4 regions of the Streptomyces sp. NPDC050418 genome follow, and region 1 is predicted to be linked to each of the others. Evidence: riboswitches for the same ligand, from Rfam matches in the RefSeq annotation. Region 1 holds a riboswitch; each other region holds the start of a gene.
What was found. A riboswitch is a leader RNA that binds a small molecule or an ion and turns the genes downstream of it on or off. The one in region 1 is predicted to bind cobalamin.

Region 1 (7,764 bases):
GGACTTTCATCACGGCGGCGTTCGGTTCATTCGCCGCGTACTGGTGGATGAGCAGTCTGCTGACGTGGACGCCCGACTACTTGCAGAACGTGATGGGCTTGGAGCTGCACCAGGCCGGAACGCTGGTCGGCGCCGGCGGACTGGCCAACGGTCTCGTGCTGCTCGGCCACGGTCTGATGTCCCAGCGCCTGGCCCGCCGCAACGGCAGACGGGCGCTGCCCGCCGGAGCCGGCGCCGGACTCCTCCTGTTGGCCTCAGGCCTCGCCACTGCCGTGTTCGGCCTGGCGGATCCCGTCGCGGTCAAGGTCCTCATGATGCTGGGCCCGATGGCGCTCGGCCTGGTGATGCTGACCATCGCGACGACGGCGTGCGCACAGATCACGCCCGCCTCTCAACGCGGTGTGGTCCTCGGTGTCCTCACCTTTGTGTACGCGCTCGGCGGCATCCTGGCACCGGTGATCCTCGGCACCTTGGTCGACGGCGCGGCCACCGTCCCGGCCGGCTATGAGAACGGCTGGCTGTTCACGGCGGGGCTGCTGGCCACGGCAGGCGCGTTGGTGGCCTGCTTCTGCCGTCCTGAGAGGGATGCGCAGAGGCTGGGCACCGCGGAGACCGGCCTGGTCCACGCGACCACGGCGTCTTGACGCGGGTTCCGCGGCAAGTGGGCCCATCCGCTCAGGCGCCGGGAGTCTCCCACCGCCGCCCCAGCGCCGAGAACGCCTCGTGGAAGCCGGGGAAGGTCTTGCGGACGCAGCCGGGGTCGTCGAAGGAGATTCCCGGCGTGCGCAGGGCCGTGACGGCGAAGGACATCACGATGCGGTGGTCGCCGTGGGTGGTGATCTCGGCGGGGTGAGGCGTGCCGGGGTGGATTTCGAGCCAGTCCTCGCCGGTGCGTGCTTCGATGCCGAGGCGTTGCAGGTTCTGTGCGCACGCCTCCAGTCGGTCGCACTCCTTGACGCGGGTGTTGTACACGTCCTCGATACGGACCGGGCCTGACGCGAACGGTGCGAGCGCCGCCAGCGTGGGCATGGTGTCGGAGATGTCGCGCATGTTGACGGTGACACCGGACAGGCGGCCGCTGCCGCGCACCGTGGTCGCGTCCTCGCCGACCTCGACATGGGCGCCCATGCGCGCCAGGACCTCGGTGAAGCGCAGGTCGCCCTGCAGAGCCCCTTTGCCGAGTCCGGGGACGGTGACCTCGCGCCCGGTCAGGGCGGCCGCGGCGAAGAAGTAGCTCGCCGTGGAGGCGTCGGGTTCGACGGCCCATTCCGTCGCCGTGTAGCCGCCCGGCGGCACGGTGAACACCACGCCGTCCGTGGCCTGTTCGCGTCCCACGTGCACGCCGAAGGCCCGCATCATGGCGAGGGTGATCTCGACGTACGGCGCCGAGACGAGGCGCGTGACGGTGATGCGCAGCCCGTTCGCCGTCAGCGGGCCGAGCAGGAGCAGTGCCGTCAGGTATTGGGACGACTCGCCGGCATCCAGGAGCAGGTCGCCTCCCCCGACCCCGCGCGCCTCGACGCGCAGTGGGTGGTGGCCTTCGGCGCCTTCGTGGTGCAGCTCCACGCCCAGGGCGCGCAGCGCGCCGGTGAGCGGACCGAGCGGGCGGCGGCGCATCTGCTCGGAGGCGTCGAAGTGGAAGCTCCCGTGGCCGGCCGCGGCGAGCACGGGCAGGAACCGGGCCGTGGTGGCGCCGTCCCGGCAGTACACATGTGCCGAGTCGGCGGGTGGCCCGGCCGGGCTGCCCTCGACCCGCCAGTTCTCCCCGTCGCGCTCCACGCGGTGGCCGAGCTCGGTGAGCCCGGCCGCGAATCCCTCGGTGTCGTCGGAGACGAGCGGCCGGCGCAGCACGGTGGTGCCCTCGGCCGCGGCCGCGAGGAACAGGGCCCGCGCGGTGATGGACTTCGAGCCGGGGACATCGACGAAGGTCACGCTCTGCTCCTGGAGAAAGGGGCCGGTCGGTGGCAGCAGCCGACCGCATCCTGTCCCGTGGAACCACGGCGTGCAGACCCGTCCACGAGTTGGACGGGTCCGCGGCGTGAAGCCTGATCAGCCGTTCCCCTTCATGGCGTGCGCGACTTCGGAGACGTGCTGTGCTTGGGCTGAGGACAGGCGTCGTATCTCCCAGAGCAGCACGGCGGCGTACTCCGCTCTCGGAGAGGGAGGCGGTGGCGTGTCCGGCAGGGAGATGCCGGTCAGCGTGGCCAGATCGCGGACATCGATCCCCAGCAAGGCCGCGAAGTCCGTCACCAGGCGCGGTGTCAGCTCCTTGCGCTCGGAACCGATCAGACCGTATGTAGCGGCCGAGAGATATGTGGGTGTCACCAGCCCCAGGGTCATTGCTATGCCCAGCCAGTTCAGATTCCGGTACTGGAGCATGCGGATGATCTGCGCTCCCGGGCCGCCGGTCGGCGGCGCGAGCCCTTTCGGTGCGAAGCGGGAGCGCCGCTCCTCCTGTGGCAGCGCACGGACCAGGCCGAGAAGTTCGGCACGCTCCGCCTCGGGCAGTCGCACCGCGTCCGTCACCGTATGCCGCACATACGGCGCGGCCGATGCGTCGATCGGTGCCATCTCGTCCGGGACCTCCAGCCCCGCGAGGATGTACAAGTCCACGGCCCGGACACCGAGTTCGGGTCCAACGCACCGGAGAAACTCCTCCCTCGGGCCGCCACCTGCGAGGACCGCACGAACCTCATCCACCTCAAGCCCAGCACCGTGCGCCAGACTTTCGGCACCCAACCCTCGACGCTCGAGCAAGCGCGCCACCATCACACCGAGCCCCGGATGCTCCGCCATCCCCGCACGGTAGCCGCCGCCGGCGCAACGGTCAGCAGGCGAAGTGATGGCGCCGGGATCAGGGTGGGCCCTCGCCTGCCGCAGAGGGCGGGAGAGGCAAGCATGTCGCCTCTCCCGCCTCTTGACTCGCAGTCGGGCTACGTGAGTTCAGCTCGAACGATGCGCGCAGCGGCCACCAGGTTCTCCAGCGATGCCCTGGTCTCCGGCCAGCCCCTCGTCTTCAGGCCGCAGTCGGGGTTGACCCACAGCCGCTGGGGCGGGAGTGCTTCCAGGCCCTTGCGCAGCAGTGCGGCTGTGTCGTCCGTTCCGGGTACGCGCGGTGAGTGGATGTCGTACACCCCGGGGCCCGCCTCGCGCGGGTAGCCGTGGGTGGCGAGTTCGCGGGCGATCTGCATGTGGGAGCGGGCCGCTTCCAGGCTGATGACGTCGGCGTCGAGGTCGTCGATGGCCTGGACGATGTCGCCGAACTCGGCGTAGCACATGTGGGTGTGGATCTGGGTGGCGTCCTGTACGGCGCCGGTGGTGAGGCGGAATGCCTCGGTGGACCAGGCGAGGTAGGCAGGGTGGTCGGCGCCACGCAGTGGCAGTGTTTCGCGCAGCGCCGGCTCGTCGACCTGGATGACCGATGTGCCGGCGGCTTCCAGATCGCACACTTCGTCGCGCAGGGCAAGAGCAACCTGGCGTGCCGTGTCCGCGAGGGGCTGGTCGTCGCGGACGAAGGACCAGGCGAGCATGGTGACCGGGCCGGTCAGCATTCCCTTGACCGGGCGGTCGGTGAGTGACTGGGCGTACGAGGTCCAGCGCACCGTCATCGGCTCGGGCCGCGCGATGTCGCCGGCCAGGACCGGCGGGCGCACGTAGCGGGTGCCGTACGACTGCACCCAGCCGTGTTGCGTGGCGAGGTAGCCGGTGAGCTGTTCGGCGAAGTACTGCACCATGTCGTTGCGTTCGGGCTCGCCGTGCACGAGAACGTCGAGCCCGGCCTTCTCCTGGAAGGAGATGACCTCCTGGATCTCGGCCTTGATGCGCTCCTCGTAGCCGACGGCGTCGAGGCGTCCGGCGCGCAGGTCGGCACGGGCGGTGCGCAGGTCGGCGGTTTGCGGGAACGAGCCGATGGTCGTGGTCGGCAGCAGCGGCAGACCGAGATGGGCGCGCTGGGCCGTGGCGCGCTGCTCGTAGGCCGAGGCGCGTCGGCCGTCGGCGTCCGTGACGGCGGCGGCGCGTGCGCGTACCGCCGGATCCCGGGTGATCGGCGAGGTGGCACGGGAGGCCAGGTCGGCGCGGTTCGCGGCCAGTTCCGCCGCGATGGCGCCCGTGCCCTGCGTCAGGCCCTTGGCCAAGGTGACGACTTCCGCGGTCTTCTGGCGGGCGAAGGCGAGCCAGCGCAGGATCTGCGGCTCGATGTCACGCTCGGCGGTTGCGTCCAGCGGTACGTGCAGCAGCGAGCAGGAGGCGGCCACGTCCACCTGTCCGGCGAGCCCGAGCAGCGTGCCGAGCGTGGCGAGTGACGTCTCCAGGTCGTTGATCCAGATGTTGCGTCCGTTGACGACACCCGCGATCAGGCGCTTGCCGGGCAGTCCGCCCACGGCGGCGAGCGCGTCGAGGTTGGCGGCGGCCGCGTCCGTGAAGTCGAGCGCGAGACCGTCGACGGGGGCCTTCGCGAGAACTGGCAGCGCCTCGCCGAGACGGTCGAAGTAGGAGGCGACAAGGAGCTTGGGCCGGTCGGTGAGGGTGCCGAGTTCGCGGTAGGCGCGCGCGGCGGCGTTCAGCTCGGCCGGCGTGCGGTCCTGGACCAGGGCGGGCTCGTCGAGCTGCACCCACTCGGCGCCCGCCGCACGCAGATCCGCGAGGACCTCCGCGTACACCGGCAGCAGACGGTCGAGGAGCGTCAGCGGCTCGAAGCCGGCCGCCACGCCCGGTGCGGGCTTCGCGAGCAGCAGGTACGTGACCGGACCGACCAGGACCGGACGCCCGCTCAGACCGAGCGATACGGCCTCACGCAGTTCGGTGACCTGCTTCGTCGCATCCGAGGCGAAAACGGTGTCGGGACCCAACTCGGGTACGAGGTAGTGGTAGTTGGTGTCGAACCACTTCGTCATCTCCAGCGGGGCGACGTCCTGCGTGCCGCGCGCCATCGCGAAGTAGCCGTCCAATGCGTCGGCGGCGACGGCGTCGCGGTGGCGATCGGGAACAGCACCCACCATGACGGTGGTGTCCAGAACGTGGTCGTAGTACGAGAAGTCGCCGGTCGGCACCTCATGGAGGCCGGCATCGGACAGCTGCTGCCAGTTGGTGCGGCGCAGGTCCCGTGCGGTCTGCCGGAGGTCATCGGCGGTGACCGTGCCCTTCCAGTACCCCTCAACGGCCTTCTTTAGTTCGCGGTTGCGGCCCTGGCGTGGGTAGCCGTACACGGTGGCCCGTGCTGCCGCGGCTGCGGACTTCGTGGTCACGGAGATCTCCTTCGCGAGATGAATCCCTGAGATCCCGGAGACGGGACGGGAGCGCGAAGGGGTACGTGACCGGGCGGTGCGAGCGTGCGCGGGATGGCACGGTCCGTCCGCCTGATATGTACGCCGACCCGCCCACGAGGTCACCGGGATATCCGCGTACGAGACGTCTCGTACGCGGGCAACGGGCAGGTCTTCGGACTCGCGGACACGCCCTGCGTACCGACTGCGTACACAGGACACCTACTGGCCGTCGCTTCCCGGATCCGGTACGTCGGATCCAGTGCGTATGACGGCGGTCGTTCCCACTCACCGCTGCGGGGCAGTCCCGGATTCCCACCGGGTTCCCTCTTACGACGCATCCCGCCTGGCGGACGGGGCGAACCAGCTGCCCGGCCAGCCTAGAGGCATCCGCCCGAGCGCGGACACGGCCGTTCACATTCCGGACCGTGACATGCGGCACGGAAGCAGGGAGCCATGATCCTCGGTCACCTTGAGCACGGAGGCCGCCCCTGTCCGCCCCATGAGACGACGTTGTCGCGGACCGAGATACGTGCCAGCATCCGGACCATGCTGCGTCAGCTCATTATCAGCTGCGGCGTGTCGGCATCGAGTTGACCCGGAGGCCACCCCTCCCGGGTACTCACCGCCCACACGCAGACCTCTCGCATTCCGCGAGGGGTCTTTTTGCTTTCGCCCCCATGCAGACGGCCGGATCCGGCCCCAGATTCCAGCGAGGAAGCACACGCCATGACGCTCAACGTTCCCACCCTGACGGCGGGCAGCGGCGACGGCACCGCTGCGCCGACCGGAGCAACCCCATCTCCGTACGACACTGCGCGCCTCGCAGTGACCCTCCGCCACTCCCCCGAGATCCTGGCCCGAATCGTCTCCACGCTGCGTTCCGTTCCGGTACTGGAAATGACCTACCGAACCCACGGATCCGCCCGCGCCACCGCCGAGATCACGCTCGCACCCTCCGATGCCCCGCGCGCCTGCCGACGGTTGAGGCGCGCGGTCGACGTAGTGGCAGTCGACGTATTGGCAGCCGAAGTATTGGCTGTCAGCGCGCCAGGAGACGCCGGCCCGGATCCGATCCGGTCTTGAACCGAGCAGCATGTGAGGGGCATGTCTCCCTAGGCTGACAGCATGGGAACCCAGTGATCCGAGACCTCGCGCAGGCGTTGCCGATGGTCGGCGATCCAGTCGTCCGGGGGGACTATCGGAACCCGCACGGTGACCATGGACCCCGACTCGTCCTCCACGACCACCTCGGGGCAGTCACGCTCACCGGTGAGCTGGATGGAGAGGGTCGGCCCTCGGTCCCACTCCATCCACACCACGTCTTCGCCGGTGTCGAGACCGTGCAGCGCGGCGGCCCAACCTGCCAGTTTCGAGGCCGACAGCACCAAGCCGATACGACCGGACACGAACGGTGTCCTGACGACGATCTCGGCGTCGAGCCCCGCGTTCCATACAGGGCTGCGCCCCAGAACGCTGACGGTGACGCTGTTCCCCTCGTCATCGGCGAGGGAGATGAGCTCCCTCACGCCAGTTGGAACGTGTCGGCCAGCATGTCCACCTGCACGGCGAGCAGCGTTGCCGGCGCGTGCCCCATCCCGGTGAACTGACCGGCGGCCTCCAGGCCGACGGTGCCGTGGAGTTGCGGCCAGGCCGTGATGGCGCCGGTCAGCGCAACGGCCGCGGCGGGCTTCGCGGCGGAGAGGCCGGTCCACTCCTCCACCCATGCCGCCACCGCGGTGTCCTTGCGCAGCCACGCGCGGAGCTCGGTCAGGAGTGGGTTCACGGAGCGGACCGGGCGTCCTTCGGCGAAGACCGGCAGGAACGGGCCGAGGACCGCTCGGGCGCGGTCCACCGTCTCGGCCGGTGCGGTGAAGCCCGGCACCGGCGTGCCCTGAAGGAGCAGATAGAGGTGCGGCTGCGCCACCGCCCACGCGCGGAACGCCGTCGCCAGCGCGTGCAGCGCCGCTCGATCGCCGGCCGAGGTGTCGACTGCCTGGACTTCCGACGCGATCGAGTCGTAGGCGTCCATGACGAGTTCGGCGAGGAGGTCGTCGCGGCCCGCGAAGTAGCGGTAGAGCGCCGGTCCTGACATGCCGAGCTCTTTCGCGATGCGCAGCAGCGCCACGCTCTCCACGCCTCCGTCGGCCAGCTGCCGCACGGCGATCTCCTTGATCTCCGCGCGCGTCCGGTCGCGATACCGCTCCCGCGGAGTGCGGGTCCGTGGTGCCGATGCCATGCCTCTGCCTCCCGTTGCCTCTCGTAGCAGAGGTTACAGAGTATCGCTTTCGCTACTCATTCTTGCGTTATGCCATCACAGGAGTTACGGTCTATAACGAAAGCGCGATGTCGAAGGGAGCCAGATCATGCACACCACCACGTCTGACCTGCACATAGTTCTTGGCGCCGGACCGGCCGGCAGCACACTGGCCGGGGAGCTGGCCCGGCGCGGACATGAGGTCCGCCTCGTGGACCGTTCGGCGACCGGCGACACCCCCGA
Region 2 (7,764 bases), on a different contig from region 1:
ACAGGTCGCGGCCGAACTGCAGCTCCGCCTCGACGGCTTCCTTCAGCATGTCGGTGACCTGCTGCCGCAGCTCGTCGTCGAAGAGCTCGGGCTCCTCCTTGCGGACCGTGTCCACGACCTCGAACGCGAAATTCATATGCATGGTCTCGTCCCGGAACACCCAGTTCGTTCCGGTGGCCAGCCCATGCAGCAGCCCCCGCGACCGGAACCAGTACACGTACGCGAAGGCCCCGTAGAAGAAGAGCCCTTCGATGCATGCAGCGAAGCAGATCAGGTTGAGGAGGAAGCGGCGGCGGTCGGCCTTTGTCTCCAGGCGGTCGATGGACTCGACCGAGTCCATCCACTTGAAGCAGAACTCCGCCTTCTCGCGGATCGAGGGGATGTTCTCGACCGCCGCGAAGGCCGCCGTGCGGTCCTCCGGGTCGGGGAGGTAGGTGTCCAGAAGGGTCAGATAGAACTGGACGTGGACGGCCTCCTCGAAGAGCTGGCGGGACAGGTACAGCCGCGCCTCGGGGGAGTTGATGTGCTTGTAGAGCGTCAGGACCAGGTTGTTCGCCACGATCGAGTCGCCCGTCGCGAAGAACGCGACGAGGCGGCCGATCATGTGCTGCTCCCCCGGCGAGAGCTTCGCGAGGTCGGCGACGTCGGAGTGGAGGTCGACCTCCTCGACGGTCCAGGTGTTCTTGATCGCGTCCCGATAGCGCTCGTAGAAGTCGGGGTAGCGCATGGGGCGCAGGGTGAGTTCGAAGCCCGGGTCCAGAAGGTTCTTCGGGCGGCTTTCGGTCGTCATTACTGGCAGGCCTCGCAGGACTCGGGGTTTTCCAGGGAGCAGGCGATCGCGTCGGGGTCCGCCTGCTGGACGGGGATGGGCGCCGCTTCCGTCGTACGGGCGGCTCCGGCGGCGCGGGCGATCCGGGTGGCCGGGCGCGAGCGCAGGTAGTACGTGGTCTTCAGACCCTGCTTCCAGGCGTACGCGTACATCGAGCTCAACTTGCCGATGGTGGGCGTCTCGAGGAACAGGTTGAGGGACTGGGACTGGTCGAGGAACGGGGTGCGTGCGGCGGCCATGTCGATGAGGCCGCGCTGCGGGATCTCCCAGGCCGTGCGGTACAGGGCGCGCACGTCCTCCGGGATCCAGTTGAGGCCCTGGACCGAGCCGTTGGAGTCGCGCAGGGCCTCGCGGGTCTGCGCGTCCCAGACGCCGAGCTTCTTGAGCTCGTCCACGAGGTAGGCGTTGACCTGGAGGAACTCGCCGCTGAGCGTCTCGCGCTTGAACAGGTTGGAGACCTGCGGCTCGATGCACTCGTAGACACCGGCGATGGAGGCGATGGTGGCGGTGGGCGCGATGGCGAGCAGGAGCGAGTTGCGCATGCCGGTGGCGGCGATGCGGGCGCGCAGGGCGGTCCAGCGCTCGGGCCAGTTCAGGGTCGCGTCGTAGTGGTCGGGGTGCAGGACGCCGCGGGCGGTGCGGGTCTTGTCCCAGGCCGGGAGCGGGCCGTCCTTTGCGGCGAGGTCGCAGGACGCCTCGTATGCCGCGAGCATGATGCGTTCGGCGATACGGGTGGACAGGGCACGGGCCTCGGGCGAGTCGAAGGGCAGGCGGAGCTTGAAGAAGACGTCCTGCAGGCCCATGGCGCCCAGACCCACCGGGCGCCAGCGGGCGTTGGAGCGGCCCGCCTGCTCGGTCGGGTAGAAGTTGATGTCGACGACGCGGTCGAGGAAGGTGACGGCCGTGCGGACGGTTTCGTCCAGGCGCTCCCAGGCGATGGAGTCGCCCCGTACGAAAGAACCGAGGTTGACCGAGCCCAGGTTGCAGACGGCCGTCTCCCCGTCGTCCGTCACCTCCAGGATCTCGGTGCACAGGTTCGAGCTGTGGACGGTGTGGCCGGGCTCCGCGGTCTGGTTGGCGGTGCGGTTCGCGGCGTCCTTGAAGGTCATCCAGCCGTTGCCGGTCTGCGCGAGGGTGCGCATCATGCGGCCGTACAGGTCGCGGGCCGGGATGGTCTTCGACGCCTTCCCGTCCGCTTCGGCCCGGCGGTACGCGGCGTCGAACTCATCGCCCCACAGGTCGACGAGCTCGGGCACGTCGGCGGGCGAGAACAGCGACCAGTCGCCGCCCGCCTCGACGCGGCGCATGAACTCGTCCGGGATCCAGTGCGCGAGATTGAGGTTGTGGGTGCGGCGGGCGTCCTCGCCGGTGTTGTCGCGCAGTTCGAGGAACTCCTCGATGTCCGCGTGCCAGGTCTCCAGGTAGACGGCCGCGGCGCCCTTCCTGCGCCCGCCCTGATTGACCGCCGCCACCGACGCGTCGAGGGTCTTCAGGAACGGGACGATGCCGTTGGAGTGCCCGTTCGTGCCGCGGATCAGGGAGCCGCGGGCGCGGATACGGGAGTAGGCGAGGCCGATGCCGCCGGCGTGCTTGGAGAGGCGGGCGACCTGGTGGTAGCGGTCGTAGATCGAGTCGAGCTCGTCGAGGGGCGAGTCCAGGAGGTAGCAGGAGGACATCTGCGGGTGGCGGGTGCCGGAGTTGAAGAGCGTCGGCGAGGACGGCAGGTAGTCCAGGCGGCTCATCAGCCGGTACAGGGCGGCCACTTCGTCCACGGAGCCCGTGGACTCGTCGGCGGCGAGACCGGCGGCCACGCGCAGCATGAAGTGCTGCGGCGTCTCGATGACCTTGCGCGTGATCGGGTGGCGCAGGAGGTAGCGGGAGTAGACCGTGCGCAGGCCGAAGTAGCCGAAGCGGTCGTCGGCGGCCGGGTCGATGAGCGCGTCGAGGGTCGCGTGGTGCACCCACACGAACTCGGCGGTGCGGTCGGCGATCAGGCCTTCGCGGTGCCCGGTCGAGACGGACTCGGTGAAGGTGCGCACGCCCTGCGTGGCGGCCTCGTCGGCGATCGTGCGGGTGAGGAGGCGGGCGGCGAGCTTCGCGTACGCGGGGTCCTCGGCGATGAGTCCGGCGGCCGCCTCCGTGGCGAGCTCGCGCAGCTCGGCCTCGTCGGCGCGGGCGCTGCGGCCGCGCAGCGCGGCGGCGGCGACCCGGCCGGGGTCGGTGTCGGGGAGGTCCGCGGTCAGATCGGTGAGGGTCCGCAGGAGAGCGGCACCGGGCTGGTCCTGGACGGTCTCATCGGCGGCGGCCGCGGCGGCCCGCCCGGTCGCCGGATCCACTGGCGCGATGGTCACGGGGTGCACTCCCTCGCTCGGCTCCGGGCCGTGCGGCGAGGCGGTGTGCACGAGGTGTACGCGGGCAGGGCGCACCCCTCGGCGTCCACCGGCCCATTCCGCGAGGCCCGGACGTCAACGGCGCCCGGACCGGTCGGCTCGGGCGCGCTGCCGGCAGGTCCTCGGACTCGCCAAGGCCCTTGTGCGGGCCCTGAACACCGTTGCGGGACAGTCCCGGATTCACACCGGATTCCCCTGCGACGACAGCGAGCATGAGCATACATGTTGTGCCGCGCCCGGACGGCATGCCCATATGTTGTGTCGGCGGGGCCGCGATGTGCTGCCGGTCGGGGTGGCGCGGGAGTTGGGCGCCTGCGGGACTTCGCGGACTCGGCCTAGAACGTGAGGACGTACGAGAGCAGCTGCAGGTCGTCCCGGTCCGGGAGGGGATTCCAGTCACGGTCCGGGGTGCGGACGAAGCCGAGGCGTTCGTAGATGCGGTGCGCGCTGTGCATCATGTGCTGGGTCGAGAGCGCGACGCCGGTGCAGTCCGCCGCCCGCGCCCGGTCGACGCAGGCCCGTACGAGCGCTTCGCCCGCTCCGCGTCCGCGGCCCGCGTGGGCCACGGCCAGGGCGCGGAACTCGGCCTCGCCGGGACGGGCGATCTGCGCCTGCGGGGTCCCGTACCGCGCGAACGTGACGCCGCCGAGCAGCTGTTCGCCGTCGACGGCGACGAGGACGTCGGAGGTGGCGGCGCGGCCCGCCACGTCGCGCAGGGTCGGGATGTACGGGTCGTCCTCGCCGTAGTCGAGCAGGCCGTCGGCGAGGTAGACGTGGACGGTGAGGTCGCCGAGCGCTTCGTACTCGCCGGGCAGTGCGGGCCTGATCGTGAAGTCCATGCCCGCATTCTGCCGCCCGGGTGCCGGGGCGGCTCAAGCGGTTTACGCGGCGCGCGAGTAGCTGACGCGGGCGGACGGCGTGGCGCCGGCCGCGTCGGTGGCACCGGCAGCGCCCGCCGCATCGGTGGCGCCGGACGCGTCGGCGGCGAGCTCGCGCCGCTCGGCCTGCCGCAGCTGCCGGTCGATCCGGCGCTCGCGGGCCTGCCCGGCGAGCGCGGGGCCCGCGACGAGGGCGAAGAGGACGAGGAAGGTGAACCAGTCGAGGAGGGTCTGTGTCGTCATGCCCTTACGATCCCGCGCACGGCCGCGCACGGTCAGTGGCAGGACTGCCGCGCACCCTCGATTTCCTGCCAGTCACGCGGCACACTGGCAGACATGCTTCAAAACGTTGCAGCAGTGCTCCTGAACGGGGTCCATCCCTTCGAACTCGGCGTCGTCTGCGAGGTGTTCGGCCTCGACCGCAGCGACGAGGGCCTGCCCGTCTACGACTTCGCCGTGGCCTCCGCCGAGGGTCCCGAACTCTCCACGCACGCGGGCTTCTCGGTCCACGTGGAACACGGCCTGGAGCGTCTGGAGGAGGCCGATCTGATCGCCGTGCCCGCGGGGCAGGCGTATGTGAACCGCGCCTATCCGCCGGAGCTCCTCGACGCGCTGCGCCGCGGAGTGGACCGGGGCGCGCGGATCCTGTCCGTGTGCTCGGGGGTGTTCGTGCTCGGGGCGGCGGGCCTGCTCGACGGGCGGGAGTGCGCGGTGCACTGGAAGCACGCGCAGGAGCTGGCGATCCGGCATCCGCGGGCCAAGGTGCTGCCCGATGTGCTGTACGTGGACGAGGGGCCGGTGATCACCTCGGCGGGCACGGCCGCCGGGATCGACGCCTGTCTGCACATCGTGCGCACCGAGCACGGCACGGAGGTCGCCAACGCGATAGCGCGCCGCATGGTCGTACCGCCCCATCGGGACGGCGGGCAGGCGCAGTTCGTGGCGCGGCCGCTGCCCCGGACACCCTGCGACACCGTGGGCGGGGTGCTGACGTGGATGGAGCGGCATCTCGACGAGGAGATCACGGTCGAGCAGCTCGCGGAGCGGGCGCTGATGTCGCCGCGGACGTTCGCGCGCCGCTTCAAGGAGGAGACGGGGACGACGCCGTACCGCTGGCTGCTGCGCCAACGGCTGCTGCTCGCACAGCAGTTGCTGGAGTCGGGCGACGAGACGGTGGACACGATCGCGGGCCGTACGGGCTTCGGCACCGCGGCGGCGCTGCGCCACCAGTTCCTGCGCGCGCTGGGCACGACACCCAACGCGTACCGGAGGACGTTCCGGGGGCCGATGCCTTTCAGCCCGGCCGGCGTCTGAGACGGCAGCGGGTGGGGGCGGGGCTCACGCGCCCGCCCCCACCCGGAGAACGCCTACGCGTTGGGAACCACCTCGTAGCGAGGCGTCCCCTCCTCCATCTGCCGCAGCGCGTCCTTGCGGTCCCGCTTCGACAGCCGGTCGATGTACAGGTACCCGTACAGGTGGTCCGTCTCGTGCTGCAGGCAGCGCGCGAAGTAGCCGGTGCCGCGGACCTTGATCGGGTTGCCCTTCTCGTCCTGCCCGGTGACCTCGGCGTAGTCGGGCCGCGCCAGCGACACGTACGCGGTGGGGACGGACAGGCAGCCCTCGTTGTTGTCGTCGAGGACCCGCCGGTCGGCCGGGAGTTCGGTGAGCACGGGGTTCACGACCACACCCGTGTGACGGACGCCCTGGTCGTCGGGGCAGTCGTAGACGAAGACCTTCTTGTCGACGCCGATCTGGTTCGCGGCCAGACCCACGCCTTCGGCGACCCGCTGGCTCATGAACATGTCGTCCACGAGCTTCGCGAGCTCGTCGTCGAACTCCGTGACGTCCTTGCACTCCTTGTGCAGAACGGGGTTGCCGACGACCGTGATCGGGCGGAACGTGCCCCGCTCGCGGTAGGCCGCCTCGCGCTCCTCGCAGTCCTCCGTGTCGATGACGTAGCCCTCGTCGTCGACCGGGAGAACCGCCGAATGCTCAGTTGCCTGCTGCTGGTCACTCATTCCGCCGTACGCCTTCCTCGACATGCCATGTGATGGACACCAAGCCTACGGGGCCCGGCGGCGCACGGTCCCACGGACCGGACGGTCACGCGGTGCGGACCGGTCACGCGGTGCGGGTCAGCAGACCTCTTCGAGGTCCCGCCAGTCCCGCGAGTCCGGACTGTCCGCGACCCAGCCGTCGAGCAGCCCCCGGACGAGCCCGGGCGGCGCCGCGATCCCGCACTCGCGCTCCGGCACCCACAGGGCGCCGGCCGTGCGATGGCCGAGCGGTCCCGGGTGGCCGGGCTCGCTGTGGTCGTGCGGGTCGAGGTGCTCGCCGTCGCCCTCGTCGGAGGGCATCCGGGACTCGGAGCACATACGGCAGAGCAGCCGCACCGACGAGGACCAGTCCTCGGCGGCGAACCCGGCGTCGGAGGCCAGCTTCTCCAGGGCGTCCCGGTCCGCCTCGGTGGCGGCCTCCAGGAGCACCACCCACGTCGGTACGGGCGAGGGCGCCCACAGCTCGATCTCGTCGAAGACGGGGAAGGACTGGCCCGAGGCGGTGGTGCGCTCGCCGTGCGGCACCCCGTCGTGCAGCACGACCTCGCCCCAGCGGCGGCCGGAGCTGGGCAGCGGGATGGAGAGGACCTCGATCCGGGCGGGGTCGAGCCTGCGGCCCCAGACCACCTCGGCCTCGCCCTCGGGCGAGAGACGGACGGCGGCGCTGCCCAGGTCCATGCCGAGCGGCTCGCCCGCGGCGACCGCGCCGCCGGGGACCTTCAGGCCGTACGCCTGCCAGGCACGCCGGGCCAGCGGCCAGTCCTGCAGGGCGGTGGCGGCGATGCCGACGTTCCACCAGTCAGGGGCGCCGGTCTCGCGGTCCAGGAGGGCGACGGCGCGCAGTCCGGCGGCCCGCGCCTGCTCCCAGTCGTGCCGGAACTTGTGCAGCAGCGCGAGGTTGAACCAGGACTCGGACAGCCAGGGCTCCAGGTCCGCGGCGCGCGTGAGCAGCGCGCCGGCGTCCTCGTACCGGCCGTCGCCGATGAGCGTGAACGCACGGTCGGTGGCCTGCCGCCATGAGGCGGAGGGCCGGTGCCGTCCCTTGCCGAAGATCCTCACGATTCCCGCCTGCGGTCCCTTTTTCGCCGGTGTGTGCTGTGCCGTTTCTGCGTACATTCGCATCCAACCATGCCGGGTTGGAGCCCCGCTCATTACCCATGGGTTACCCGGGTCGGGGGACCTGCACGCAGCCCGTTTCCGGACCTCATGCGGCCCGCCCCACCACACGGGACAGCGACTCCACCACACGGGGGTGGTAGTCATGCCCCGTCCCCAGGCGCAGCCGTTCCAGTGCCGTGAGGACTCCGCCCGGTCCGCTGGAGCGTGACAGCTCGTCGTAGGCGTTGGCCGCGCGGACGATACGGGCCGTGAGCGGCTGGTCGCGGAACGGGTCCGCCTGGCGCTCCACGACCACCGCGACGTCCGAGGGGACGCCCGTCTGCCGCACCACCGCACCGCCGAGCAGCGCGATCCGGCGCTGCTCCACCGCGGGCAGCAGCGCCGTCGCGCCCGCCGGTATCGGGTCGACAAGGGAGAGCTGTCCGATGTCGTGCATCAGGGCGGCGTACTCGAGGACGGTGAGATCCGCCTCGGAGAGCCCCAGGTCGCGG
Region 3 (7,764 bases), on a different contig from region 1:
GCGGGTGGACGTGGCATGCACGGTGAGCGCGGGCTCACCGGCGAGAGGCCGGCCCGGCGAGACCTTCAGGGCGGCATCACTGGCGTGCCGGCCGGCCGCGAGCACGGCCGCGCCGGCGCCGATCAGGGCGGTGACGGCTGCTGCCGTCGCGGTAGCGGGGCGCACGGGTCCAGTGTCGGTGCGTCACGGGCGGGCGGCCAGTGGGCGGGAGCGGTCAGGCGGTCCGTACGGGCGGGTCAGGAGGTCCGTACGGGAGGGTCAGTCGGTGGTGTCGGGCCGCTCCCGCTGCCCGTAGCCCTGAAGCTTCTCCCCCACTTCGCGCAATTCGCCGTCGGAAAGCAGGCGCGGCGTACGACCCGGCACGGAGCTCGCGGTCAGCCACAGCTGACACATCCATTCGAGTTGGGCCGTGCGGTCGTAGGCCTGCTCGAGGGTGGCTCCGTATGTGACCGTGCCGTGGTTCTGGAGTAGACAACCAGTGCGATTGCGAAGAGCCGCCAGCATGTTCTCGGCCAATTCGGCCGATCCGTAGAGGGCGTACGGGGCCACGCGGACCACTCCGCCGAGGGCCGCGGTCATGTAGTGGACGGGCGGCAGTTCGTCGACGAGCGCGGAGACGGCCGTCGCGTGCACCGCATGGGTGTGCACCACGGCCTGCGCGTCGGTCGCGCGGTAGAGCGCCAGGTGGAGCGGCAGTTCGCTGGTCGGGGTGAGCTCGCCGAGCACGGTCCTGCCGTCGAGGTCCACGGCGAGCGCGTCCTCGGCCCGCAGCCGTTCGTACGGGACACCGCTGGGCGTGACGAGGACCAGGTCCCCGACCCGTACCGACACGTTGCCCGAGGTGCCGACGACCAGACCCTCCGCGGCGGTCCTGCGGGCGGTGACCGTGAGCAGGTGCCAGGCGTCGGCGACGGCCTGCTCCTGCTCGCGCGCCTCGGCCCTGCCCTGCCAGCGGGCGGCCGCCTTGTCCTGCCAGCTGCTGCCGCCGGCCTCACCCTCGTCGCGCACCATGGGCCCGATCCTGCCAGGGCCCGCGGCGGTACGGGGCCGAAGCCGGGGCACTGTAGCCCGGAGCCCAGGGCTCCGTAAGGGCGCAAAAGCGCATACGTACCACTCTCTCCGGATTGGCCGAAGATCGATGGGCATCGGGGGGCATCGGGGGATCCCTCGCTACCCTCGGGGGGATTTGTCATGCACGTCGCCATCCGGGGGGAAATATGGCTCGTGACAAAGCGGCACGCCGTCGCAGTCGCCGTATCCGCATGCTGGCCGCGTCCGCGGCGACACTCGCACTGGGGGGAACGGCGCTCGTCGAGTCGCCGGCCGCGGCGGCCTCCAAGCCCAGAGGGCACGACGTCTCCTCGCACCAGAAGAACGTCAACTGGAAGAAGGCCAAGTCCAAGGGTGCGAAGTTCGTCTACGTGAAGGCGACCGAGTCGCACACGTACAAGAACCCGTACTACAACCAGCAGTACAAGGGTTCGCGCAGCGCCGGGCTGATCCGCGGCGCCTACCACTTCGCGCTGCCGAACAAGTCCTCCGGCACCACCCAGGCCCGCTACTTCGCGCGCAACGGCGGGGGCTGGCGTGCCGACGGGTGGACGCTGCCGCCCGCGCTCGACATCGAGTACAACCCGTACAGCAAGAAGAAGTGCTACGGCCTGAGCAAGAAGAAGATGGTCGGCTGGATCCGTGCGTTCAGCAACGAGATGGTGCGCCAGACCGGTCGGCGGCCCGTGATCTACACCAATACGAACTGGTGGAAGATGTGCACGGGCAATTACTCGGGGTTCGGCCGCAATCACGCGCTGTGGCTCGCGCGCTACAGTTCCTCGCCGGGACCGCTGCCCGCGGGATGGTCGTATCCGACCTTCTGGCAGTACGACAACAGCGGTCGTCTGCCGGGTGATCAGAATCTCTTCAACGGCTCGAGCGGGCAGCTGAAGAAGTTCGCCCGAGGTCGATAGGCCCCATTTCGCACGGGTTGGCGCCTTTTACTTGGAAATCAAGGCTGGGCGCCGACCCCGCCTTCGGACACCCAGCCGCCCGTCTCAGTTCACCTTCCGTTCACCCAGGTTGCCTACGTTCATCGAGCCACTGACATCGAACGATTGCCTGGGTAAATGGAACACTTCACGCTGCTGCTCGCGATTGTGATCGCCGTAGCTCTCGTGTTCGATTTCACGAACGGTTTCCACGACACCGCCAACGCGATGGCGACGACCATCTCGACCGGCGCAATGAAGCCCAAGGCGGCGGTCGCCATGTCCGCCGTCCTGAATCTTGTCGGAGCCTTCCTCTCGGTCGAGGTCGCCAAGACGATCTCCAGCGGCCTGGTCAGTGAGGACGGGATCCAACCCGAAGTGATCCTCGCGGCGCTCGTCGGCGCCATCCTGTGGAACCTGCTGACCTGGCTGGTCGGCCTCCCGTCCAGTTCGTCGCACGCCCTCATGGGCGGTCTGATCGGTGCCACCGTCGCCTCGATCGGCTTCGGCGGGGTCAACGGCGATGTCGTCGTCACCAAGGTCCTCATCCCCGCGATCGCCGCGCCCCTCGTGGCCGGCCTCGCCGCGATGCTCGCGACCCGCCTGACGTACAAGCTCGGCAAGAACGTCGGTGAGAAGACGTCGGCGAAGGGCTACCGCGCCGGCCAGATCGCCTCCGCCGGTCTGGTCTCGCTGGCCCACGGCACCAACGACGCCCAGAAGACGATGGGCATCATCACCCTGGCCCTGGTCGCCGGCGGCGCGCTCGCGCCCGGCTCCAACCCGCCGGTCTGGGTCATCGTCTCCGCCGGTCTGGCCATCGCGCTCGGCACCTACCTGGGCGGCTGGCGCATCATCCGCACCATGGGCAAGGGCCTCACCGACCTGCAGCCGCAGCAGGGCTTCGCCGCCCAGACCTCGGCCGCCGCGGTCATCCTGGCCTCGTCGAACCTGGGCTTCTCGCTCTCCACCACGCACTCCTGCTCGGGTGCCGTGATGGGTGCGGGTCTCGGCCGCAAGGGCGGCGTCGTGCGCTGGTCCACCGCGACCCGGATGTTCGTGGCCTGGGGTCTGACCCTGCCGGCCGCCGGTCTGGTCGCCGCGGGCGCCGAGTTCGTGGCCCGTCAGGGCGACTGGGGTGTCGCGGTCGTCGCGGTCTTCCTCGTGGCCTCCTGCGCGGCGATCTGGCTGATCTCGCGCCGCCAGGTCGTCGACCACAACAACGTGAACGAGGTCGACACCCCGGCCGCCGGCGAGCCGGCTGTCGACGGTCCCGGCGTCGTGACCACCGCCATCGCCGCGGTGACCCCGCCGCCGACCGCTGCCGCGGAAGCCGCCGAGGCGGCCGAGGCACCGGCCGCGAGCGCCGTCAAGACCACCATCCCGGCCCCCGCCCCTGCTGCCGACTCCACGCAGCCGGCCGGTGCGACCGCCTGACGCGGCGCGTCCGACACGTAAGGAATCAGCAGCATGAACATCGACTGGGCAGCTCTGGGCTCCGTCTTCGGCGTCAGCCTCCTGGCCACGGTCCTTCTCGTGGGCCTGTTCACCCTGGGCATCCTCGGCCTCTCCAAGCAGGAGGAGGCCGCCGCACAGGGCGGTTCCGCCGCGCTGGCCCGCACCGGCGCGTACGCCTGCTTCGCGCTGTGCGTGGCGGCGGTGTCGTTCGGGATCTTCCTGATCGTCAGCTGAGGTCGTCGGCCTGATCGTCGGCCGAGGTCGCGAACAGCGGCTGAAGCAGTACCGAAGCGCCCGTCGTCCGACCCCCGTTCCGGGTCGGACGACGGGCGCTTCGGCGTACGCCGGTGTGTGTCTGCGCACACTCTTCCGTCGCAGGTCAACGCCGAGTTGACGGGTGTTCTCGGTGCGTGGTGGACTGCCGGAGCCAATACGGCAGCAGCAGAGGAAGCCGGTGCGAATCCGGCGCGGTCCCGCCACTGTGACCGGGGAGTTGATCCCCGGGAGTCAGGAACTCTCGCCGCCGTCTCCTTCTGACCAGGGCGTGGACACCCTGAGTGAGGACGTATCGCGATGCGCGGCTGCTCTGCTCCGCCGGTTCCCCCGCCCTCCCTTGCTGCGGGATGTACGCCGAGTACCTCCCGCATGCGCGTTCTCCGAGGCGTGACGGCCGGCTGACCGGTGAGTGCCGATCGCACTTTCGCGTACGGCGCCGCGGCCGGCCTCCTCGGTGACCTGGTGTTCGGCGATCCTCGCCGTGGGCATCCGGTCGCCGCGTTCGGGCGCGCCGCGAGCGCCGTCGAGCGTGTCCTGTGGCGCGACCACAAGGCCGCCGGCGTCCTGCACACCGCTTTCTGCGCGGGCGGCGCGGTGGCCCTGGGAACGCTCGCGGCCGGCGCCGTACGCCGCTCCCCCGCCGCCTCCGTCGCGCTGACGGCCGTCGCCACCTGGTCGGTGGTGGGCGGCACTTCGCTCGCGCGCGAAGCGTGGCTCATCGCCTCGGCGCTGGACGCGGGCGATCTCGCGGGCGCGCGCGAGCGGCTGCCGCATCTGTGCGGCCGTGATCCGCAGGCGCTCGACGAGGCGGGCATCGCGCGCGCCGTCGTGGAGTCGGTCGCCGAGAACACCTCGGACGCGGTGGTGGGTGCGCTGGTGTGGGGTGCGGTGGCGGGGGTGCCCGGTCTCGTCGGGTTCCGTGCGGTGAACACGCTGGACGCGATGGTCGGCCACAAGTCACCCCGATACCTGAACTACGGCTGGGCTTCGGCCCGGCTCGACGACGTCGCGGGGTGGCCGGGTGCCCGGCTCACCGCGTGCCTCGCCGTGCTCGCGGGCGGTGACCCGCGGGGTGCGGTGCGCGCGTGGCGGCAGGACGCGGGGAAGCATCCCAGCCCCAACGCAGGCCCGGTGGAGGCCTCTTTCGCGGGCGCGCTCGGCGTACGGCTGGGGGGTGTTCTCTCGTACGGGGGTCGAGTGGAGCACCGCCCTGTCCTGAACGACGCCGGGCGCGCCGTCCACGTGGCGGATGTCGAACGGGCCGTGCGGCTCGCGCGGCGGGTGAACTGGCTGGCGTTCGCGGTGGCCGCGGCGGGTGGTGCGGTCGTGGGCCGTGTGTCGCGTGGCGGACTGCGGCGGATGCGTACAGGAAGAGGGATGGCATGAGCGGTGGACTGCTGGTCGCCGGGACCACGTCGGATGCCGGGAAGAGCGTGGTCACCGCGGGGATCTGCCGCTGGCTGGTGCGGCAGGGGGTGTCGGTCGCGCCGTTCAAGGCGCAGAACATGTCCCTCAACTCCTTTGTGACGCGCGAGGGCGCGGAGATCGGCCGGGCGCAGGCGATGCAGGCGCAGGCCGCACGGGTGGAGCCCACTGCGCTGATGAACCCGGTGCTGCTCAAGCCCGGCAGTGACCGGTCGAGTCAGGTCGTCCTGATGGGGAAGCCGGTCGGCGAGATGAGCGCCCGCGGCTACCACGGCGGGCGGCAGGAGGCGCTGCTCGGGACGGTCGTGGACTGCCTGGAGCAGCTGCGGAGTTCGTACGACGCGGTGATCTGCGAGGGGGCCGGGAGTCCCGCGGAGATCAACCTGCGCCGCACCGACATCGTGAACATGGGGATCGCACGGGCCGCACGCTTCCCGGTGGTCGTGGTCGGCGACATCGACCGCGGCGGGGTCTTCGCGTCCTTCTTCGGTACGACGGCGCTGCTGAGCAAGGAGGACCAGGAGCTGGTCGCCGGGTATCTGGTGAACAAGTTCCGCGGGGATGTCTCGTTGCTCGAACCGGGCCTGGACATGCTCAAGGGGCTCACCGGGCGCGCCACTTACGGGGTGCTGCCGTTCGCGCACGGGCTCGGGATCGACGAGGAGGACGGGCTCCGGGTCTCGCTGCGCGGCGCGGTGCGCGAGTCGGAGGTCGCGCCGCCGGTCGGTGACGAGGTGCTGCGGGTCGCGGTGTGCGCGATCCCGCTGATGTCGAACTTCACCGATGTGGACGCGCTCGCGGCAGAGCCGGGCGTGGTGGTCCGATTCGTGGACCGGCCCGAGGAGTTGGTCGACGCGGATCTCGTCGTGATCCCGGGAACTCGCGGGACCGTCGCGGCGTTGGCATGGTTGAGACGGCGGGGATTCGAGTCGGCGCTGAGGCGCAGGGCAGCCGAGGGACGCCCGATTCTGGGGATCTGTGGCGGATTCCAGATCCTGGGCGAGCACATCGAGGACGAGATCGAGTCCCGCGAGGGAGCGGTGGACGGGCTGGGCTTGCTGCCCGTCCGCGTCCGCTTCCGGCGCGAGAAGACGCTGACGCGTCCAGTGGGCAGGGCACTGGGCGAAAACGTCGAAGGTTACGAGATTCATCACGGGGTCGCCGAAGTGCTCGGCGGTGAGCCGTTCCTGGACGGCTGCCGGGTCGGCGGTGTGTGGGGCACGCATTGGCACGGGTCGCTGGAGAGCGACGCGTTCCGCCGTGCGTTCCTGCGTGCTGTCGCGGCGGACGCGGGCCGGCGTTTTGTGCCCGCCGACGACACGAGCTTCGGTGCTCTGCGCGAGGAGCAGCTGGACCGGCTCGGCGACCTCATCGAGGAGCACGCGGACACCTCCGCGCTGCTCAGGCTGATCGAGACCGGTGCGCCATCCGGTCTTCCTTTCATCGCTCCGGGGGCACCTTCATGACCGTTCTTCTTCTGTCCACCGCCGATACGGATCTCCTCGCGGCGCGGGCGTCCGACGCGCCGTACCGCATAGGCAATCCGATGCGGGTGGATGTCACCGAGGAGTTGCCCGGGCTGCTCGACGGCGTCGACATCGCCGTGGTGCGGCTGCTCGGCGGCAAGCGGGCCTGGGAGGACGGGCTCGCGGCGCTGCGCGCGTCCGGGGTGGCGACGGTGCTGCTCGGCGGGGAGTCCGTGCCGGACGCCGAGCTGATGGCCGAGTCGTCGGTGCCCGCGGGCGTGGTCGCCGAAGCGCTGCGCTATCTCGTCGAGGGCGGCCCGGGGAACCTCGCGGAGCTGGCGCGCTTCCTGTCGGACACGGTGCTGCTGACCGGTGAGGGCTTCGCCGAGCCGGAGAAGATGCCGGAGTTCGGCGTGCACGGCACGTATGCGCGCATCGAGGGCCGGCCCACGGTCGGGGTGCTCTTCTACCGTGCGCACGAGCTCTCCGGGAACACGGCGTTCGTCGACACGCTCTGCGAGGCGGTCGAGGCGCAGGGCGCCAACGCCCTTCCGGTGTACTGCGGTTCGCTGCGGGGCGCCGACCCCGCGCTCTATGAGCTGATCGGGCAGGCCGACGCCCTGGTGGCGACCGTGCTCGCGGCGGGCGGCACCCATGCCTCGGAGGCGTCCGCGGGCGGGGACGAGGAGGCCTGGGACATCGGTGCGCTAGCCGACCTCGACATCCCGGTGCTGCAGGGGCTCTGCCTCACGTCGTCGCGAGCGGCCTGGGAGGCCTCGGACGCGGCGCTGTCCCCGATGGACGCGGCGATGCAGGTGGCGATCCCGGAGTTCGACGGGCGGCTCATCACCGTGCCGTTCTCGTTCAAGGAGCAGGGGCCCGACGACGTTCCGGTGTACGTGGCGGACGCGGGGCGGGCCGCGCGGGTCGCCGGGATCGCGGTGCGGCACGCCCGGCTCGGGTACAAGCCCAACGCCGAGAAGAAGCTCGGCCTGGTGTTCACCGCGTATCCGACGAAGCACTCGCGCGTGGGCAACGCGGTGGGGCTGGACACGCCGGCCTCCGCGGTACGGCTGCTCGACGCGCTGCGCGACGCCGGGTACGGGGTGGTGGGGCATCCCGCCGAGGGCGATGAGCTGATCCACCGGCTCATC
Region 4 (7,764 bases), on a different contig from region 1:
TCCTGGAGCTGATCGGCCCGGGCCCGGGCGGCGAGGAGAACGCCGACCCGCTGGCGGAACTGTTCGCCGAGGGCCCGAGCGAGCCGCCCACCGACCCCGTCCTGCAGCGCTTCTTCCCCGACGCGTACGGCGATCCCGAGGCCGTCCCCGACGACCAACTCAAGGCGTACTCCTCGGAGTTCCGGCGCTTCACCGAGAACGACCTGCGCGCGGGCAAGCGGGAGAACGCGCTCGTGGTCATCCGCAGCCTCGACGAGCTGACGCTCGCCGGCGAGGGCGGCGCCGTCCTCAAGCTGACCCCCGACGAGTCCCGGCAGTGGCTCGGCGCCCTCAACGACCTCCGCCTCGCCATCGCGGCCCGCCTCGACGTGATCAGCGACGAGGACACGGACCTGCTCTACCGCCTCCCGGACACCGACGAGCGCAAGCCGATGGTGATGGCGTACCTGTGGCTGGGCGGCCTCCAGGAGACGCTCGTGGAGACGCTTCTGCCGTAGCGCACAGCCGTAAGGTGCCAGTGCGCACCACACTGCTGACATCCGATATCCGGATCATGATGTCCGAATAACGATCGCGTCACGCCTGCTGCCGTAATGACTGGTGGCGGGCGTTTTCGCGTCCGGGGCCGTGACGCTCGTCACGCAAAGAAGCGTAAATGCCATGGTAAAAATTCGGCACTTCGCTGGCGGCACCACCCCTCGCCGCCCCCGAAGCCCTGGCGCACCGCCAGGCAGCAGCACCGCACCACCGCAAGTCGCCGGCGTACGACGGCGTTCGCCCCCTGCGTGCCCCCACTGCCCTGCCTGCCGCATCCCCCGCTCGGATGCCGCCGATCTCCGCGCGTCCCGTACGCGCATCGAGGTAGCACCATGTCTCTCGAATCCCTGACGAACTCCATCGAGGAATCGGTCAACAGCGTTGTCACGCCTGTCGCCGACTTCCTCGGCAAGTGGGTCTTCTACGCCGTCCCCGTCGGTGACGCCGAGGTGCCGCTGATCGTGGCCTGGCTCGTCGTCGCCGGCCTGCTCTTCACCGGCCTGTTCGGCTTCCTCCAGATACGCAAGTTCAAGCTCGCCCTCAAGGTCGTGCGCGGCAAGTACGACGAGAAGGGAGCCGTCGGAGAGGTCAACCACTTCGGCGCGCTGACCGCCGCCGTCTCCGCCACCGTCGGCCTCGGCAACATCGCCGGTGTCGCCGTCGCCATCACCATCGGTGGCGCGGGCGCGGCCTTCTGGATGGCCGTCTGCGGTCTGCTCGGCATGGCCACGAAGTTCGTCGAGGTCACCCTCGGTGTGAAGTACCGCAAGGTGCACGCCGACGGCACGGTCTCCGGCGGCCCCATGCAGTACCTGCCCGCCGGTCTCGCCGACCGCTTCGGCACCGGCTCCGCCGGTCACAAGCTCGGCAAGGTGCTCGGCGTCTGCGCCGCGGTCTTCGTGCTGTTCTTCGGTCTCTTCGGCGGCAACCTGCTCCAGGTCAACCAGGCCTACAGCCAGCTCGCCAACACCACCGGCGGCGACAACGGCTTCATCGACTCCTCGGCCGGCGCCATGGTCTTCGGCGTCGTCGTGGCCCTGCTCATCGGTGTCGTCCTCATCGGCGGCATGAAGTCGATCGCGAACGTCACCTCCAAGCTGGTGCCGACGATGGCGATCATCTACATCCTCGGCTGCCTGACGGTCCTCGCCGTCAATGCCGGTGCCGTGCCGGGCGCCATCACCGACATCCTGTCGTACGCCTTCAACCCGGAGGCCTTCGCCGGTGGTCTCATCGGCGCCCTGATCGCCGGCTTCCAGCGGGCCGCGTTCTCCAACGAGGCCGGCCTCGGCACCGCCCCGATCGCCCACTCCGCGGTCAAGACCAAGCACCCCGCGAGCGAGGGCCTGGTCGCGCTGCTCGAGCCGTTCATCGACACCGTGGTCATCTGCACCATGACCGCTCTGACGGTCGTGGTCGTCAGCCCGCCGTCGCTGACGGCCGCGCGGACCGACCCGGACGCCCCCGGCGGAGTGGTCATCACCTCCGACGCCTTCGCGACCGTCCTGCCCTGGTTCCCGTACGTCCTGACCGTCGCGGTCATCCTGTTCGCGCTCTCGACCGCGCTGACCTACGGCTACTACGGCGAGAAGGCCTGGTCCCACCTCTTCGGCCGCTCGAAGCCCAGCCTCACGCTGTTCCGCGTCCTGTACACGGTGTGTGCCGCGGGCGGTTCGCTGCTCACGCTGACGGCGCTGTTCAGCCTGGCCGACGCGGTCCTGTTCATCCTCGCGGTGTTCAACATCATCGGCCTGTACCTGCTCTTCCCGGTGGTCAAGCGGGAGCTGGCCAAGTTCCTCGCGTACGCCGAGCGCCGCGACAACGGTGAGCCGGAGCCGGAGGAGACCGAGGAGCGCGAGACCGTCAAGGTCTGAGCCTTCCGGCAACCACAGCGGCGGGCCCGCCCCCACCCTCACCGGTGGGGGCGGGCCCGTTCCCGTTCCCCCGACGTCTTCTCGCCGCTGTGGGCTGTTCGCTCAGAGGACCCTCAATTCCGCATAAAGAACACTCAAAAACTGGCCGCCGTCATTCGCCGCCGAGACGACGTATGTCCCCTTTTCCCTATGCCGTCCGCCACATTGAGAACGTTTTGACCCTGTTGTCCGCGTGATAAAAGTTCCCAACCACCTGCCGGGCCGCCACCCATGGCCCGAGCGGGGGCGCCCCGCCGGCGGACCGCCGGTAGGCAATGGCTCCATCCACATCCGGGGGGATCGGGACCCGATCCGGGCACGTACGAAGCGCGTACGGCACGGCTCGGCATGGAGAAAGGCGCACCACCATGACCTCAGTGCAGGTCGATTCGAACAACGACGGCAGTGAGGCCGCGGAGTCCGACGAGGGGTACGAGCGGGGCCTCGGTGCCCGCCAGGTCCAGATGATCGCCATCGGCGGCGCCATCGGTGTGGGCCTCTTCCTCAAGGCCGGGGCCAACATCGAGAAGGCCGGCCCCAGCCTCATCCTCATGTACGCCCTCGCGGGCGTGATCATCTTCTTCATCATGCGGGCGCTCGGCGAGCTGCTCCTGTACCGCCCGGTGTCAGGCTCCTTCGCGGAGTACGCACGGGAATTCCTCGGCCCGTTCTTCGGATACGTGACCGGCTGGACGTACTGGCTCATGTGGATCGTCACGGGCATGGCGGAACTGACCGCCGCCGCGATCTACATCCATTACTGGTTCCCGGACATTCCGCAATGGACGACCGCGCTGGTCTTCCTCGTCCTGCTCTTCGGCCTGAACCTCATCTCCGTGAAGCTCTTCGGCGAGCTCGAGTTCTGGTTCTCGATGATCAAGGTCACCGCGCTGATCGGCATGATCGTGATCGGCCTCGGCGTCGTCACCTTCGGCTTCTCCGCCGCCGGCGACACCGCGAGCGTCTCCAACCTGTGGGACTACGACGGCTTCTTCCCGAACGGCATCGGCTCGTCCCTGATGACCCTGCAGGGCGTCATGTTCGCCTTCCTCGCCGTCGAGCTGGTCGGTGTGACCGCGGGCGAGTCCAAGGACCCCGAGAAGACCCTGCCGAAGGCCATCAACACCCTGCCGTGGCGGATCGCCCTCTTCTACGTGGGTGCCCTCACCGTCATCCTGTGCGTGGTCAAGTGGACCGAGTTCACCGCCGACCTGAGCCCGTTCGTCGCGGCCTTCGCGAAGATCGGCATCCCGGCCGGTGCCGCGATCGTCAACTTCGTCGTCCTCACCGCGGCGCTTTCCTCCTGCAACTCCGGCATGTACTCCACCGGCCGCATGCTGCGTGACCTCGCCTCCAACAACGAGGCGCCCAAGCGCGTGGGCGAACTGTCCTCCCGCCGCCTGCCGGCGATCGGCATCTCCATCTCGGTGGCCTTCATGGGCATCGGCGTGGTCCTCAACTACGTGGTCCCGGAGAAGGCCTTCGTGTACGTCACGTCGGTGGCGACCGCGGCCGGTATCTGGACCTGGCTGATGATCCTGATCAGCCACATCAAGTACCGCCACGCGGTCGACGCGGGCCGGCTGCCCGCCTCGAAGTTCCCGGCCCCCGGCGGCACCGTCTGCAGCTGGATCGCCGTGGCCTTCCTGCTCATGGTCACCGTGATGATCGGCCTCGACCCCGACGGCCGGATCAGCCTGTACGTCGGCGCCGTCTGGGCCGTGCTCCTCGGCATCGGCTGGTCGGTCCTGAAGTCCCGCAACCCGCAGATCGCGGAGCGCCGCGAGCTCGCGTACGCGGAGAAGTAGACCGGGACACCGGGATACGGGCACCCCTGCCAGGCGCCCGTCTCACGCCCGCGTCTCACCAGGTGGGCCAGGGATCTCGATTCCCTGGCCCACCTGCTTATGCTCGGCGACATGCTGACCCTCACCCAGGCCCTGTACGACCAGATCGTCGCGCACGCCCGCGCCGACCACCCCGACGAGGCCTGCGGCGTCGTCGCCGGACCCGTCGGCGAGGGCCGTCCCGAGCGGTTCATCCCGATGCTGAACGCCGCGCGCTCGCCCACGTTCTACGAGTTCGACTCGGGCGATCTGCTCAAGCTCTACCGCGAGATGGACGACCGCGACGAGGAGCCGGTGATCGTCTACCACTCGCACACGGCCACCGAGGCGTACCCCTCCCGTACGGACATCACGTATGCGAACGAGCCGGGCGCGCACTACGTCCTGGTCTCCACGGCGGACGCGGACGACGCGGGAGAGTTCCAGTTCCGCTCGTACCGGATCGTCGAGGGGGAGGTCACCGAAGAAGAGGTGAAGGTGGTCGGGGCATACTGAGCCTCGACCTAGGGCTGCAGGAGCCAGGAACCCGGTGCGAATCCGGGACGGTCCCGCCACTGTGACCGGCCAGCACGGCCGGAGAGTCAGGAACTGACCTGCCGCCTTTTCCACCGACTGGGGACGCGGAAATCCCCGGAGGAGGCCCAGCCATGTCCTGGCCCATAGCAGCCCGTACCCTCACGCGCGCCGCCGTCGCCACCGCCCTGCTCGCCCCGCTCGCCGCCTGTTCCACGGCTGCGGGCGACGCGAAGCCCGAGGCGACGGCCCCCGGATTCCCCTACACCGTGACCAACTGCGGCGTGAAGACCACCTTCACGGCGCCGCCCGAGCGCGCCGTCACGATGAACCAGCACGTCACCGAGGTGCTGCTCGAGCTCGGTCTGAAGGGCCGCATCGCGGGCACCGCCTATCTCGACGACGCCGTCCTGCCCGAGTACGCGAAGGACTACAAGTCCCGCCCGGTGCTCGCCGACGAGTACCCCTCGTACGAGAAGCTCCTGTCCGTGAACCCGGACTTCGTCTACGGCGGCTACGCGAGCGCCTTCGCCGGGAACGAGGGCCGCTCGCGCGACGCGCTCGCCAAGTCCGGGATCGACACCCGGCTCAACATCGAGGGCTGCAAGAAGTCCGCCGTGTCGGTGAAGGACCTCTACCGCGAGGTGCGCGAGGTCGGCAGCACCTTCGGGGTGCGCGGGCGCGCGGACGACTGGGTGCGCGAGTCCGAGCGGGAACTCGCCGCCACCGAACGGCAGTTGAAGGGCGTCGAACCCCTCACCGTGTTCGTCTACGACAGCGGCGACAAGACCGCGTTCACCGCGGGCGGCCGGGGCATCGGCAACGAGATCATCACCCGGGCCGGCGGCCGCAACGTCTTCGCCGACCTCGACAAGTCCTTCGGCGACGCCTCCTGGGAGAACGTCGTCGAACGCGCCCCCGAGGTCATCGTGATCTACGACTACGGGGCGCAGACCGTCGCCCAGAAGAAGCAGCGCCTGCTCGACGACCCCGCGCTCGCGGACGTCCCCGCGATCAGGAACAAGAAGTTCGCCGTGCTCCCGCTCTCGGACGCGGTGCTCGGCGTCCGCGCCCCCGCCGCCGTGGCGAAGCTGGCCGCCCAGCTTCACCCGGACGCGGTCAAGTGACGCGGAGCGCGGGCGGGTTGAAGCGGGATGCCGGTCCGGTGAGGTTCGGCCCCGGCCTCGCGGTGACGGTGCTCGCCGCCGCCCTCGCGGTGGCAGCCGTCGCCGGCCTGGCGCTCGGGCCGGTGAGGATCGCACCCGGCGAAGTCGTACGGATCCTCACCGGCGGCGCCGAACCGAGCCCGCTGCGCACCATCGTGCTCGACGTCCGGCTGCCCCGGGTGCTGCTCGGTGCGGTCATCGGCGCGGGCCTCGCCGTGATCGGCACGGTCCTGCAGGCCCTCGTCCGCAATCCGCTGGCCGATCCGTTCCTGCTCGGCGTCTCCTCGGGGGCGTCGGCGGGCGCGGTGTCCGTGATCGTGCTGGGCATCGGCGCGGGCGTGGCCATGACGGTCACCATCCCCGCGGCCGCCTTCGCCGGCGCGATGGGCTCCCTGGCCCTCGTCTACGTCCTCGCCCGCGGCCGCGGCGGCGCCATGACCGGGGCCCGGCTCGTGCTCGCGGGCGTGGCCGTCGCGTACATCCTGTCCGCCCTGACCAGCCTGCTCCTCGTCACATCCGCCGACGCCAACCACGTGCAGGAGGTCCTGTACTGGACCCTCGGCGGACTCGGCAGCGCCCGCTGGGACATGCTCGCGCTGCCCGCCGTGACCCTGCTGGCCGGCACGCTCGTCCTGGTCACGCTGGCCCGGCCGCTCGATCTGCTGCTCGCGGGGGAGGAGGGCGCGACCGTGCTCGGCCTGGACACGGGCCGGTTCCGTGCCGCCGTGTTCGTCCTCGCCTCGCTGCTCACCGGCGCGGCCGTGGCCTACAGCGGGGCCATCGGCTTCGTCGGCCTGATGGTGCCGCACGCCGCGCGGATGGTGGTGGGCGCGGGCCACCGCCGCCTGCTGCCCGTCGTGGCGCTCGGGGGCGCGCTGTTCCTGGTCGTCGCGGACCTGGCCGCCCGGACGGTGGCGGCGCCCCAGGACATCCCGGTCGGCGTCCTCACCGCCCTGACCGGCGGGCCGTTCTTCCTGTGGCTGCTGCACCGCGGCCGGTCCGCCGAAGGGGTGGGCGCGTGATGCTGAAGATCGACTCGCTCTCGTACGCGACAGGGGGCCGCACCCTCGTCGACGCGGTGAGTCTGCACGCGGCCGCGGGGGAGACCGTGGGCCTGGTCGGTCCGAACGGCAGCGGCAAGACGACCCTCCTGCGCTGCGTCTACGGCACGCTGCGGCCGACGGCCGGACGGGTGCTCGTCGACGGCGCCGAACCGGCCGGCGCGAAGGAGCGCGCCCGGCGGATCGCGACCGTCCCGCAGGACGGGCAGAGCGGCTTCGAGCTGACCGTGCGCGAGGTCGTCGCCATGGGCCGCTCCCCGCACAAACGCTTCTGGGAGCCGGACACGGCCGCCGACGCACTCCTGGTCACCGAGGCCCTGACCCGCGTCGGCGTCCTCGGCCTGGCCGAGCGGCCCTTCCCCGGCCTGTCCGGCGGCGAGCGCCAACGCGCCCTGGTCGCACGGGCGTTGGTGCAGCAGCCGCGGCTGCTCGTGCTCGACGAACCCACCAACCACCTGGACATCCGCTACCAGCTCGACATCCTCACCCTGGTCCGCGGCCTCGGCACCACCAATCTGCTGGCCCTGCACGACCTCAACCTGGCCGCGTACTTCTGCGACCGGCTGTACGTCCTGCACGACGGCGCGGTGGTCGCCTCGGGCCCGCCCGCCGAGGTGCTCACGGCCGGGCTCCTCGCCGAGGTCTACGGCGTACGGGCCGAGGTCGGCGTGCACCCGACGACGGGGGCGCCGACGGTCACGTACCTGCCGGGCGGGTCCGTGCCGCG

Region 2: another riboswitch for cobalamin. It lies ahead of ACIBI4_RS23595 (ribonucleoside-diphosphate reductase subunit alpha); the one in region 1 lies ahead of metE (5-methyltetrahydropteroyltriglutamate--homocysteine S-methyltransferase).
Region 3: another riboswitch for cobalamin. It lies ahead of ACIBI4_RS15590 (cobalamin biosynthesis protein); the one in region 1 lies ahead of metE (5-methyltetrahydropteroyltriglutamate--homocysteine S-methyltransferase).
Region 4: another riboswitch for cobalamin. It lies ahead of ACIBI4_RS20835 (ABC transporter substrate-binding protein); the one in region 1 lies ahead of metE (5-methyltetrahydropteroyltriglutamate--homocysteine S-methyltransferase).

What each region holds. Positions count from the first base shown of each region.
Region 1 is NZ_JBITIG010000002.1:150,625-158,388, forward strand. It holds gene ACIBI4_RS04890 (MFS transporter) at 1-644, shown strand, start outside; gene aroA (3-phosphoshikimate 1-carboxyvinyltransferase) at 676-1,932, opposite strand; gene ACIBI4_RS04900 (hypothetical protein) at 2,050-2,796, opposite strand; gene metE (5-methyltetrahydropteroyltriglutamate--homocysteine S-methyltransferase) at 2,934-5,246, opposite strand; cobalamin riboswitch at 5,413-5,647, opposite strand; gene ACIBI4_RS04910 (hypothetical protein) at 5,994-6,350, shown strand; gene ACIBI4_RS04915 (DUF5959 family protein) at 6,380-6,793, opposite strand; gene ACIBI4_RS04920 (TetR/AcrR family transcriptional regulator) at 6,790-7,503, opposite strand; gene ACIBI4_RS04925 (NAD-dependent epimerase/dehydratase family protein) at 7,631-7,764, shown strand, end outside.
Region 2 is NZ_JBITIG010000009.1:292,535-300,298, reverse strand. It holds gene ACIBI4_RS23600 (ribonucleotide-diphosphate reductase subunit beta) at 1-790, opposite strand, end outside; gene ACIBI4_RS23595 (ribonucleoside-diphosphate reductase subunit alpha) at 790-3,180, opposite strand; cobalamin riboswitch at 3,315-3,446, opposite strand; gene ACIBI4_RS23590 (GNAT family N-acetyltransferase) at 3,555-4,058, opposite strand; gene ACIBI4_RS23585 (hypothetical protein) at 4,101-4,340, opposite strand; gene ACIBI4_RS23580 (helix-turn-helix domain-containing protein) at 4,434-5,411, shown strand; gene def (peptide deformylase) at 5,465-6,115, opposite strand; gene ACIBI4_RS23570 (tetratricopeptide repeat protein) at 6,233-7,213, opposite strand; gene ACIBI4_RS23565 (HD-GYP domain-containing protein) at 7,359-7,764, opposite strand, start outside.
Region 3 is NZ_JBITIG010000006.1:62,092-69,855, forward strand. It holds gene ACIBI4_RS15565 (alpha/beta hydrolase) at 1-165, opposite strand, end outside; gene ACIBI4_RS15570 (class II aldolase/adducin family protein) at 259-1,011, opposite strand; gene ACIBI4_RS15575 (lysozyme) at 1,218-1,967, shown strand; gene ACIBI4_RS15580 (anion permease) at 2,124-3,422, shown strand; gene ACIBI4_RS15585 (hypothetical protein) at 3,456-3,677, shown strand; cobalamin riboswitch at 3,840-3,981, shown strand; gene ACIBI4_RS15590 (cobalamin biosynthesis protein) at 4,125-5,105, shown strand; gene ACIBI4_RS15595 (cobyric acid synthase) at 5,102-6,610, shown strand; gene cobN (cobaltochelatase subunit CobN) at 6,607-7,764, shown strand, end outside.
Region 4 is NZ_JBITIG010000008.1:147,906-155,669, forward strand. It holds gene ACIBI4_RS20815 (DUF2017 domain-containing protein) at 1-497, shown strand, start outside; gene ACIBI4_RS20820 (alanine/glycine:cation symporter family protein) at 870-2,411, shown strand; gene ACIBI4_RS20825 (amino acid permease) at 2,819-4,258, shown strand; gene ACIBI4_RS20830 (Mov34/MPN/PAD-1 family protein) at 4,370-4,792, shown strand; cobalamin riboswitch at 4,756-4,909, shown strand; gene ACIBI4_RS20835 (ABC transporter substrate-binding protein) at 4,945-5,937, shown strand; gene ACIBI4_RS20840 (FecCD family ABC transporter permease) at 5,976-6,998, shown strand; gene ACIBI4_RS20845 (ABC transporter ATP-binding protein) at 6,998-7,764, shown strand, end outside.